Regions from separate parts of the Pseudoalteromonas sp. 120-MNA-CIBAN-0494 genome, predicted to be linked through region 2. Evidence: predicted binding sites of a transcription regulator. Region 2 holds the regulator's gene; each other region holds the start of a gene.
The links. The regulator FliA, encoded in region 2, starts transcription of late flagellar genes. The targets are predictions, from matches to a motif close to CTAAAGNTNNNNNNNNNNNNGCCGATA.
Positions count from the first base shown of each region.

Region 1: a site for FliA is predicted at 2,067-2,093, ahead of pomA (flagellar motor protein PomA). Genes of this name have one in related genera too.
Region 3: a site for FliA is predicted at 1,798-1,824, ahead of AAEY55_RS10510 (VC2046/SO_2500 family protein). Genes of this name have one in related genera too.

Region 1 is NZ_JBEOOE010000020.1:53,090-57,355, reverse strand. Features, by position in the region: gene AAEY55_RS12490 (DNA topoisomerase III) at 1-121, opposite strand, end outside; gene AAEY55_RS12485 (flagellar motor protein MotB) at 324-1,244, opposite strand; gene pomA (flagellar motor protein PomA) at 1,247-2,014, opposite strand; gene AAEY55_RS12475 (exodeoxyribonuclease VII small subunit) at 2,283-2,525, shown strand; gene ispA ((2E,6E)-farnesyl diphosphate synthase) at 2,528-3,415, shown strand; gene dxs (1-deoxy-D-xylulose-5-phosphate synthase) at 3,528-4,266, shown strand, end outside.
Region 2 is NZ_JBEOOE010000004.1:59,087-63,352, reverse strand. Features, by position in the region: gene flhF (flagellar biosynthesis protein FlhF) at 1-916, shown strand, start outside; gene AAEY55_RS04700 (MinD/ParA family protein) at 909-1,769, shown strand; gene AAEY55_RS04695 (RNA polymerase sigma factor FliA) at 1,796-2,506, shown strand; gene cheY (chemotaxis response regulator CheY) at 2,547-2,930, shown strand; gene AAEY55_RS04685 (protein phosphatase CheZ) at 2,946-3,707, shown strand; gene AAEY55_RS04680 (chemotaxis protein CheA) at 3,723-4,266, shown strand, end outside.
Region 3 is NZ_JBEOOE010000014.1:43,178-47,443, reverse strand. Features, by position in the region: gene AAEY55_RS10520 (diguanylate cyclase) at 1-338, opposite strand, end outside; gene AAEY55_RS10515 (DUF6172 family protein) at 645-947, opposite strand; gene AAEY55_RS10510 (VC2046/SO_2500 family protein) at 1,236-1,763, opposite strand; tRNA gene AAEY55_RS10505 (tRNA-Tyr) at 1,876-1,960, shown strand; tRNA gene AAEY55_RS10500 (tRNA-Tyr) at 2,010-2,094, shown strand; gene AAEY55_RS10495 (SprT family zinc-dependent metalloprotease) at 2,171-2,857, opposite strand; gene AAEY55_RS10490 (MHYT domain-containing protein) at 3,020-4,266, shown strand, end outside.

The sequences.
Region 1 (4,266 bases), on a different contig from region 2:
ACCAAGATACGCAATCACCATTTGCAACTTCAATGTAGCCATCGTGCTTTTTGTGCGGTTTTGGTAACGCGTCGGCAATAGCACGCCCTAATGACGGCTTTTCGGCAATATAGAGTTTCATAAGCAAGCTCTTTTACTGTTTATATACACAGTAGTTTAGCATATCAATTCACAGCGTGGGATGTTTTTATTAAACCGTACTATTTAACAACTCTGAGGTATTTGGCTGAGGTGGTGACTTTTAGTCAATTTTGACTAAAAGTCACCTGAAATCAATTACACTTAGTTTGCTTAAACCAAGTGTGTTTTTAATAAAATGACTGCTACCTTACATCGATAGGATCAGACTCTTTGGCTTTTCCTTGTAAAATAGATATTTCAACGCGACGATTACGACGGCGATCTTCATTGCTGTCATTTGGCACTAACGGCCGGGTTTCAGCACGCCCTACTACCATCATTCTATTTTTATCAAATCCAACTACTTTTTGCAGCTCACTAGCTACTGCAACTGCACGCTTAGATGAAAGATCCCAGTTATTAATATATAACTCGTTTGAAACCTGAAAATCGTCGGTATGCCCCGACACAGTAATTTCTCCAGGCACATCTTTTAATAGCACGCCAATTTCTTGAATAATGGGTTTAAACTTAGGTTGTAAAAATGCACTACCCGAAGGGAAAGAGCCATTTTCGCGAATACGAATAATTATTTGCTGCCCTAATGATTCAAGCTCTATGGCACCATCAATTATTTGTTTTTCTAATTGCTGGGCAATTTTTTTAACTAAGTCGTTTGTTTGCTGTTGATCGGCCGCTGAAATTGCTTGCTCCGATGCTTGCTCTTTGGAAGTACTACGCGACTCGCCACCACGTTTATCGCCCCGCTGCTCTTGCCTTCCGCCTGCTGAACTTTCATCACCTGCCTGAAACTCTAACATTTGCTGGGTCATTTCTACCGTTTGCTGTTGAATTGTTTCAATTGGGGTAGGCTCTGGCTTGCCCGGAGTAAACTCCATAGCAATAACTGATGTGCCTTTGGGAATATCTTTAACTTCTATTTTATTTTGTACACCAAATGCAAATTTCATCGAACCGGCAATTTGTTTAAATTTAAGTACATCCATTTCAGAAAACGCAAGCAAGAGCACAAAAAAGCACATTAATAGCGACATTAAATCTGCGAATGTCCCCATCCACGCAGGTAAACCTGGGGGTGGGCACTTGCACTCTTGATCAGACATAGTTAATCCTCAGTGTTTACTTTACGTTTTGATTCAGCAAGATAGTTTTTCAAAATACCTTCTATTACTTTTGGATTTTGACCATCTTGAATACCTAAAACCGCATCTAAAATTAAACGTTGATTCATTGCCTCTTCGTCTTTACGCAGCTCCAATTTTGTTTGAATAGGAATAGCGACTACGTTAGCTAAAAATGCGCCGTATAATGTGGTTAACAATGCCACCGCCATAGCCGGACCAATTGCTTTAGGATCATCCATATTAGATAACATCGCAACTAAGCCTATTAAAGTGCCTATCATTCCCATTGCTGGGGCTATATCACCCAAAGATTTAAATAAAGTAGCACCCGACTCATGCCGTGCTGTAGTTAATGAAATATCTTTTTGCAGTGTGGCCCGCACTACGTCTGCGTCGTGGCCATCTACTAGCATGTCAACGCCTTTGCGCATAAATGGATTCGGTATTTCTGCCTCTTCAAGTGCTAAAAACCCGCCTTTACGTGCTGAATCTGCAAGTTCAACTGCTTTTTCGATTAACTCTTCTGGCGACTCAAGCTTAAACATAAACGCTTTGGTAACCACCTTACCTATGCCAAAAAACTGTGACATAGTAAAGTTTGATAAAACGATAAATAATGAACCGCCAAATACGATTACAACAGAGGGCGTGTTGTAAAACATAGCCATTTCACCGCTACTACTCATAAACATGGACATGACAATTAAGCCAATTGCGCCAAGGATCCCAATAATGGTTGCTAAATCCACATTCCCTCCAAAGGTTTTTGCTTTTATATGCAAACGTTTGTTATTAATTGTTTATCGGCAAGATACTGAATTGCTTAAGCCATTTTTTATAGATAAACATAAAAAGCTGGATTAAGCACTATTCTAGATCAACTTGTGTAATCTATCTAATTATCAATTTTTTAAAACATAAAGCGTTTATTAACGAAAAAACCATTTCATCCTTTGACCTAGTTTAGCATTCCCCCTAAAATTGACTTCTAAATTTATTATGTAAGTTGAAATAAAGATGGCGACTAAAAAACCTGAAAACTTAAGTTTCGAGCAAGCACTAGAAGAATTAACAACAATCGTTAGTGAAATGGAACAAGGTGATTTATCGCTTGAGCAGTCATTAAAACAGTTTGAGCGTGGCATTGCTTTAGCAGGCGCATCGTCTAGTAAGTTGCAACAAGCTGAGCAAAAGGTGGCTATTTTAATGGGCAAAGATGAGAAGTCTGTATTAACCGACTTTGATAATGATATGGAATAGCCGTGACTATTAAAGAACTTATTACACATGCTCAAACTGATGTAGCCAATACTCTTAACCTTTATTTTGACCAATCGCTTAATACTGACGAGACCATAAAAGCCGCCACCCATTATAGTTTAATGAATGGCGGCAAAAGATTGCGTCCTTTTTTGGTTTACGCAACGGGTAAAATGCTCGGCGCAGATAAACAAGATTTAGACGTACTTGCTGCAGCTATAGAATGTATTCATAGCTACTCGTTAGTTCACGATGACTTACCAGCTATGGATGATGATGAATTACGTCGCGGACGCCCAACCTGTCATATCGTGTACGGCGAAGCACACGCAATTTTAGCCGGTGATGCACTGCAAGCTTTAGCATTTGAGTTAATAGCCAAGCATAATTTTAACTGTAGTGCTCAAGCTCAAGTTAAAATGATTGCTGAACTGGCACATGCCTCTGGGTTACAAGGTATGGTGGCAGGCCAAGGGCTTGATATTGCAGCTACTGATAAAGTAATAACCGTGGCTGAACTTGAGCGTATTCATAAGTTAAAAACCGGTGCGCTAATAAGCTGTGCAATTACACTGGGGGCTTTGTGCTCGAACAATGTTAGTCAAAACACGTTAGAAAATTTAGCCACTTTTGGCTATGCCATAGGGCTTGCATTTCAAGTACATGACGATATTTTAGACGTAGAAGGCGATACCGTTACTTTAGGTAAGCCTCAAGGGTCAGATATCGCTGCGAATAAAGCGACATATCCCGCTTTATTAGGTATGCTAGGCGCTAAAGAAAAAGCGCAAAACTTAATACAACAAGCCCATGCAGCGTTAGCAAATATAGACGCCGATACCAGTGCTTTAGCGTCACTAGCTAACTATTTAATTGAACGTGACCACTAAACACGGCTTAAACGTATTGCAACTTAGCACTAAAATTATTACTGAACATCAAATAACTCAAACAACGCGTTTGCACAGTTAGTTGATGTTAGCGAAGGACATATATAAAACCATGACACTTGATAGCAGCAAGTATCCATTACTTAATTTGGTTAACGAACCAGCCCACTTGCGAGACTTAGCACAAGATAAGCTTCCTGCATTTAGCCATGAGTTGCGTGACTACTTACTCAACTCGGTATCGCAAAGTAGCGGGCATTTAGCGTCTGGTTTAGGTACCGTAGAGCTCACTGTGGCACTACATTATGTGTATAACACCCCAGATGATCGCCTTGTATGGGATGTAGGCCATCAAGCTTACCCACACAAAATACTCACCGGGCGTCGCGATTTAATGCACACCATTCGTAAAAAAGATGGCTTGCACCCTTTCCCATTTCGCGAAGAAAGCCAATACGATACGTTTAGTGTGGGCCATTCTAGTACCTCTATTTCAGCTGCGTTGGGCATGTCTATTGCTGCGCAAAAAGAAGGTAAAGGACGCAAAACGGTTGCCGTTATAGGTGATGGTGCTATTACAGCAGGCATGGCTTTTGAAGCCATGAACCACTTAGGTGATGTAAAATCAGATATGTTGATCATTTTAAATGACAACGAAATGTCGATTTCTGAAAACGTTGGCGCGTTAACAAATCACTTTGCCCGTATTTTATCGGGTAGCTTTTATACTAACATTCGCGAAGGTAGTAAAAAACTACTCTCGGGTGTGCCACCAGTTAAGCAACTTGCCAGTAAAATGGAAGAGCATATTAAAGGGATGATGATCCCTGGTACCTTCTTTGAAGAATTAG
Region 2 (4,266 bases):
GCGTGAAGAAATGAACGCAATTCGCCAGTTATTAGAGCACCAAGTGTCGGGTTTAATGCAGCAAGATATGGCGCGCCGTGACCCAACGCGCGCATGCATGATTGACCGCTTAGTAGGCATGGGAATCGATAAAGAAGTTGCTGAGCAAATGGCTTGTTTTGTACCTGAAGATGTTCCGCGTCAGCAGGGCTGGAAAGCGCTGTTAACTATGGTTGAAGATCAGATGCAAACCACGAATAACGAAATTTTGCGCCAAGGTGGTGTTTACGCATTAGTTGGCCCAACCGGTGTGGGTAAAACCACTACAGTGGCTAAGCTCGCAGCATTAGGTGCACAAAAATATGGTGCTGATAAAGTAGCGCTAATTACTACCGATACTTACAGAATTGGTGCTTACGAGCAGCTTGCAACATATGGCCGTATTATAGGCTGTGGGGTTAAACAAGTTAAAGATGCGAACGAACTGGCTGAAGTGTTATATCATTTACGTAACAAGCGCTTAGTACTTATAGATACCGCAGGTATGAGCCAACGTGATTTACGTTTAACTGAGCAGCTAAATACCTTAATGCGTAATCAGCGTGTGGATATTCGTAATTACTTAGTATTAAGTGCCACTGCGCAAATAAATGTGTTACAAGAAACCGTAAGACACTTTAAAAAAGTACAGTTAAGCGGTTGTATTTTCACTAAACTCGACGAATCATTAAGTTTAGGCGAGATAATTAGTATTGCGATTCAAAATCGCCTGCCAATAGGGTATCTTACTAATGGTCAACGAGTACCTGAAGATATTCGAGTTGCAAATGCAGAAAAACTAGTGAAAAAAGCTGAGCAATTATATTTAAAGAGAACAAAAGTACAACATTCACGACACCAATCAGTGGCGTCGAGCACAGTAGAGATGTATGATTAACACAGTATTAGATCAAGCAAGCGGCCTGCGTAAAATGAGCAAAAATAATAATAACGGCGTTAAGGTTATCGCCGTCACTGGCGGTAAAGGTGGCGTTGGAAAAACAAATGTATCGTTAAATACTGCGATCGCTTTAGGCCAGCAAGGCAATAGAGTGTTAGTGCTTGATGCCGATTTGGGTTTAGCCAATTGTGATGTAATGCTTGGACTACGTGTTGAGCGTAATTTATCGCATGTGTTATCTGGCGAATGTGAGCTTGATGAAATACTAGTAGAAGGCCCCGCTGGGATCAAAATAGTACCAGCGACGTCGGGTTCACAAAGTATGGTTGAGTTGTCGCCTGCAGAACATGCTGGGCTTATTCGTGCTTTTAGCGAACTCAATACTGATTTTGATATATTAGTTGTTGATACCGCTGCCGGTATATCGGATATGGTGCTGAGTTTTTCTCGCGCTGCACAAGATGTTTTGGTTGTGGTATGTGACGAGCCAACTTCAATAACCGATGCCTATGCACTGATCAAAGTATTAAGCCGCGAACATGGCGTGTATAAATTTAAAATTGTTGCCAACATGGTGCGTTCATTACGCGAAGGGCAAGAGTTATTTGCAAAGCTATCAAAGGTTACAGACCGATTTTTAGATATATCAATGGAGCTGGTTGCAACCGTTCCTTATGATGAAAATATGCGCAAAGCAACACGTCGTCAAAAAGTAATTGTTGAACTGTTTCCTAGTTCTCCAGCTGCACTTGCCTTTAAAACATTAGCAACAAGAATAACAAAGTGGCCAATACCGAACCAGCCTTCGGGTCATTTAGAATTTTTCATTGAGAAACTCGTTAACGGCTAACTATGACTACATTGGTGAATAGAGCTATGGGATATGAATCAACACAAAATTTAAATATGATTGTTGAAAAGCATGCTTCATTAGTAAAAAAAGTAGCATGTCATTTAATTGCTCGTTTACCCCCTAGTGTACAACTCGATGATTTAATTCAATCAGGAATGATAGGATTAATAGAGGCGTCAAAAAACTTTGATGCCACTAAAGGCGCTAGTTTTGAAACCTTTGCGGGTATTCGTATTCGGGGCGCTATGCTTGATGAAATGCGCCGTGGAGACTGGGCTCCTCGCTCAGTACATCGTAAAAGCCGCCAGGTTATAGAAGCTATTTCAGCATTAGAAAGCAGCCTGAATCGTGAACCTACAGACAGTGAAGTTGCCCAAAAGCTTGAAATTACACTAGAGCAATATCATCATATTTTAACCGATGTTAATTCCAGTAAAATCTTGGGAATAGAAGATTTAGGTATTGATGAGGATGTTATAACACCTGTTGGGCACGATTTAGCACTAGACAAACCCTTTAATAATGTTAAAAATGAAAGGTTTAATGAATCTTTATTAAGTGCAATTAAATCCCTACCAGAGCGAGATGCAATGGTGCTTTCGTTGTACTATAACGATGAAATGAATTTAAAAGAAATTGGACAGATACTCGATGTAAGTGAGTCGCGTGTAAGTCAGATACATGGTCAGGCGATGATTAAGCTAAAAGCAAAAATCAATGACTGGATAAATTAGAAGTAAGTAAATACAGGTTTAGGCCTCACTGGAGGATGTTTTGGATAAAAACATAAAAATTCTTGTTGTTGATGACTTTTCAACGATGAGACGTATTATTAAAAACCTATTGCGTGATTTAGGGTTTACCAATGTTTTAGAAGCAGATGATGGCTCAACTGCTTTACCTATGTTGCAAAATCAATCATTTGACTTTGTAGTAACAGATTGGAATATGCCGGGCATGCAAGGTATTGACTTGTTAAGAGCAATACGCGCAGATGACAAATTAAAGCATCTTCCGGTTTTAATGGTTACTGCAGAAGCTAAAAAAGAGCAAATTATTGCAGCAGCCCAAGCAGGTGTTAATGGTTATATTGTTAAGCCATTTACTGCGGGTACATTAAAAACTAAATTAGAAAAAGTGTTCGAACGCTTAGGTTAATAAGGGGAGAGGCTTATGTCAGCACCTGCTGCGCCTCAGATTACTTTAGAGCAAGCACGTCAGCTGGTCACTTTTTTAGAAAACGGTGAGCAACATAAAGCTGATCAGTTAATTTTAGAAACTGCTTCTCAAGAACAATCATATTTGTTTGCAGAAGTAGGTAAATTAACGCGCCAGTTGCACGAGTCTTTAAAGGGTTTTGAGCTTGACACCCGCATAACAGATTTAACCACTGATGCAATTCCGGATGCTAAAAAGCGACTTAACTATGTCATAGAAATGACAGAAAATGCCGCCAACAAAACCATGGATGCGGTTGAAGCGAGCCTGCCTTTAGCCCAGCAATTAGCTGATGATATTTCGCATATCAAGCCAACCTGGGATCGGTTAATGAGCCGCGATCTTGAACTTGGTGAATTTAAAACATTGTGTCATAGCATTGATAAATTTATGAACAGCTCGCATCTTAAAACCGATGAGTTGCAAGTATTAATGACTAATGTGTTAATGGCTCAAGATTATCAGGATTTAACCGGGCAAGTAATTCGCCGTGTTATTGAGCTGGTACGCGAAGTTGAAGAAAGTTTAATTCATCTGTTAACTGCGTTTGCAGCACAAGATGAAAACGATAACCAAGAGCAACAAAAAACAGAAAACTCGATTGCCGCACAAGCATTAGCAGGCCCAGAAGGCCCTATTATTGATAAAGAATCGCGTGATGATGTTGTATCTGATCAAGACGAAGTTGATGATCTTTTATCAAGTTTGGGCTTCTAATAGGAGAGTAACTGCATGAGCTTTGAAGTCGATGAAGATATATTACAAGATTTTTTAGTTGAAGCTGGAGAAATCCTTGAGCTTTTATCTGAACAATTAGTTGAACTGGAAAATAACCCAGAAGATACTGAATTATTGAACGCTATTTTTAGAGGCTTTCACACTGTTAAAGGTGGCGCGGGCTTTTTAGCGATGTCAGAGCTGGTAGATGCCTGCCATGGCGCAGAAAACGTGTTTGACTTACTGCGCCAAAAAGTGCGAACGGTTAACTCTGAGCTAATGGATGTTATACTTCAAGCACTTGATACTATTAATGAAATGTTTGCTACGATTAAAAATCGTGAGCAACCAGAGCCTGCCGATCCTCAGTTACTCGAAATATTACATAAATTAGGTTTACCGCCCACAGAAGAAGAGCTTGGTGGTGACACTATTGCGCCAGTAATAACGCAAGATGCTAATTTAGATGATGACCCTTTTGCATTTGATGAGTTGTTTGATGCACCCAGTGCAGCAACAAACGCTACAGCAAACGATGCGCATATTGATGAAATTAGCG
Region 3 (4,266 bases), on a different contig from region 2:
AAGTCTACCGCGCCCGCTTCCCAGCAGTCCTCTTCTTGCTTTTCAAAGGAGGTAACAAATATAACGGGAATGTCTTGGGTTTGTGTCGTCGTTTTAAATTTTAAACAGGTTTCTATACCGCATATGCCATCCATTGAAATATCCAGCAGTACGATATCGGGAGTATTAGATTTACATATTTCAACTGCTTCTTCACCGCTGTTGGCGGTGTTAACAATAAAGTGCTTTGATAATATTTTTTTCAGTACAATTAAGCTAAGTAACTGATCATCAACAATGAGGACTTTTGAGGCTTTAAGGCTAAGTTTTAAATCGCTATCGGCATAATTTAATGGCATAAATACTACTGTTTTCTATAATTATCAACTAACACAGTATAATACAGTCTTATGTTATGCAAATGTATTAAAGTTGGGTTTTTAATCAAACTTACAACCAAATATAAAAATGGCGATACAGAGTTGTTGTTAATTGTTTTAGAAAATCACGGCCATAATTTCCAGGGTAATACTGAAAGTAAGCACTGCTTATAAGCTGCTTGTACTTGAATGCTCAAGGTTTAAATCGCGTTTGTATAAACGTACAAACAAAAAATGGGCCACTAGGCCCATTTTAAAAATTACGCAAATTACTTTATAAGCGTCTTATTCGTCGTCATCCAAATCTGGTTGTTGACGTTGAGCTGGGCGCGCTAATATTTCTACATAAAAAGAAGTTAAGCTTTGCTTTTCTATTTCGCTTATATGATTACTAAGCTCTGCAACGTGCACTACTTGTGCATCTTCAGCGGTATTACCAAACTTACAATCAAACGCCCAGTAATCAGCATCGAGTGGTAGAGTTTTGTTACGCTCTCTTTTCAAATATTTTTTCACTTCATGCTTTGCGGCGTCAACCATACGAGGATATTTGATTTTCTCGTGATTTAGCGTGAATATTTTCTTCATTACGTTCCTAATTACCTTGGTTTAATTATAACGGCATTTAATGTCATACCATTTGAGCCTATTATAGCAATTGCATTTAATTTTTGGATGCTTTTTTTATATTAAATCAATTATTAATCCATTAATAAAATAAAGTATCGCTAAAATGCGCTTAAGTGTAGAGAGTTAGCGGCTTTATATTACAGACAAGTAACTTAATAGTTAGAGTGATGGCGCAATCGTTTGCCAAGTTCTATTAATATGATTGGTTATTGCAATATCAAAGCAGTTACAGCGTACGCTTTATAATTAAGCGCTTACTAAATGCAATGGGTGGTGAAGCGCATCATTATTTAGGCTTTCGTAAAAGGCAGCAGCATCGAGTTGCGGGTTAGATAGTTGCGTTTGTGTGTTATTTATACGCCTGCGCACTGCTAATTCACAATTATCACGCACCTGAAGCGGAATATGGCTTACATCATCTCTTATAAACAATGGTTCAGGGTTTAAACAGTGATTTAATTTAATATCGCTCATTCCAGCGCGTTCCCCTGCTTGCATTAATAGTGAGGCGTTAAACTGCCCTATCAAGATATCAAACTTATCTGGCGCTAAAAGTTGCTTTGGACCTGCTCCTATTTGTTTGCGAAGGGTATCTTCGCCAACAGTTGAATCTTCAATTTCTGTTTTTGGTAAATGGAATTGGCTAAAATCGAGTGCATCATGAGATAGCATAGCGAGTAAAAGCGCAAACTCTCCTCGGCGCTTTTCATGCACACTTTTATTAAGTCGAGTGTTGAGCTGACTCTCTGTGATTAACAAATCACCGATTTGCATAGACTTTAGCCGATTGAAGTAAGTAATACCTATTTATCGGCTTTATTTCATTTTTCTTTAGCTTTTTTCTTTACTTAAATACGATGTTTGCTATTATCAGCGCCGTTGCATTGGAGGGGTTCCCGAGCGGCCAAAGGGATCAGACTGTAAATCTGACGGCTCAGCCTTCGCTGGTTCGAATCCAGCTCCCTCCACCACTTTTCTTACCGCTAAGTTAAGTGGGGCCAAATGTAACAAAATTAGTGTGGAGGGGTTCCCGAGCGGCCAAAGGGATCAGACTGTAAATCTGACGGCTCAGCCTTCGCTGGTTCGAATCCAGCTCCCTCCACCACTTTTCTACTTATTTTCTACTTATATAGTTACTACATTCCTTGTTAGTAATCTCCGTGTTTTTTCTTAGTTAAACATTAAAATACCCATTGTAAACTCATACCATATTGTTTTAGCCATAACGTACTTGCTTTATAGTCGGGACAAAATTGTGCTACGCGGTGCCAAAATGCTTTGCTATGATTTAAATGTCGTAAATGCGCCAGCTCATGCACTATTACATAATCAATAATGCTATGCGGTGCACCAATCAATAATAAGTTAAATGTTAACGCCCTTTTACTATTACAACTTCCCCATTTGCGTTTATAAACTGCAATATTTAAATCGTTAGGCAGCGCTTCTTGCATCAGCGTGCAAAAGTCATTAAGTCGCATTTCAATGTATGCGGTTAACTGCTCTTTTAAATACGCCTCTAAAAGTAATTGGTACTTTTGCTGCTGATGCTTAACACGAGCAGAAACGGTAATAAGCAGGCCATCTTGTTGGCGCTCCACTGTAGAGGTATTGCCTTGCTGAAACGTTAAATTAATTGCTTCTGAAAAAACCCAGATCTTTTTGTCCTTAAGTGGATACTGTTTTGTATCAACCAAAGTAAGCTGTTTTTGCAGCTGCGCCTCAACCCATGATTTTTTTTCTAATAACCAGTTATCGAGCACTTTTTTTTGTACGTGATGGGGGGCATATACCGTCACATTTTGATTATGCACTTTAATAGCAACGGTCTTTCGTCGGGTACTTTTTTTTAGTTGGTAGGCAAACAAATTAATCTCTCACACTATACTAGCTAGGGGCTACTTTTCGTCTAATGGTTAGTTAATGCCGTGTTGTTTATTTATAGCTTAATAAGCAATCATAAAATTAACGGTTTATTAATTAATTAATTCTATTAAACTACACGATTAAAATGCCTATTTAGAGCCGCCATGTTATCAGCTTTCTTTATTACTGACCAAGATCCTAGTTTAATTATAAACGGGGTTTACGATCCTCTCTTGGTTTCTCTTTCAGTTTTAATAGTGATATTTGCCGCTTTTTTTACTACAAAACTCATTGATTTAGCTAAAAAAACTACTTTCCCAAGCTATCAACGTTTAGCTACTGTAACCGCTGCAGCTGTTTTTTCTGCGGGTATTTGGAGCATGCATTTTATTGGTATGTTAGCTTTTTCTTTGTGTACTAACATTAAATATAACCCAACTATTACCTTACTCTCTTTTATACCGGCATTTTTGGCATGCCAATATGCTGTATCTATACTGGTAAAAAGTAATGGTAACTTTAAAGTATTAGCTATTTGCTCAGTATTATTAGGCTCGGGTATTGGCACTATGCATTACAGTGGTATGGCAGCGATGGAGCTTGCGCCTATGCTACGGTATGACCCAGTTATGTTTGGGTTGTCTATTTTAGTGGCCGTTGCCCTATCGTTTATAGCTTTATATAGCCGCTTTAATCTTGAAATAATTTTCCCTCGGTTATCACAGTTACAAATTCGTTCAACCAGCGCCGTTATATTAGGCTTTGCTGTTACTGGTATGCATTATATGGGTATGGCAGCAACCCGTTTTGTAGCAACTTCTCCTCTTATTTACGCAGACGAAAATGCGTCTGCTGGGCTTACATTTGTTGCAATTGCGGTTGCCACTGCAACTGTTGCAATAACCAGCGTGGTTGCTGTAATTAATGGCATGGTACGCTATAAACTGCTACTTGAAGAAAAGTCAGCCGACGAGTCGCGGTTAAACGCCATATTAGAAACAGCAATAGATGGCATTGTGACTATTGATCATCAAGGTATTATTTTAAGCTTTAATGAAGCAGCAAGTAAGATTTTAGGTTGGCACGAACATGAGTTACAAGGTAAAAGTGTACAGATTCTTTTAAATGATAATAACGCCTTAAACAATGCGTCATCATCTGGTGATATGACTCTTGATCTAAGCGCTATTATAGGCATAAACCGCGATACTTTTGCTAAACATAAAGATAACCATTTGATCCCTGTGCGCCTTGGTATTGGACAAGTGACGCAAACTGGGCAACCGCCTTTGTATGTTGGCTTTATTACTGACTTAACGCAGCAACGAGCTCTACAAAAAACGGTTGTTGAAAATGAGCAAAAATATCGCTCATTAATGCAAAATATGCCAGGCGTTGCCTTTAGATGTAA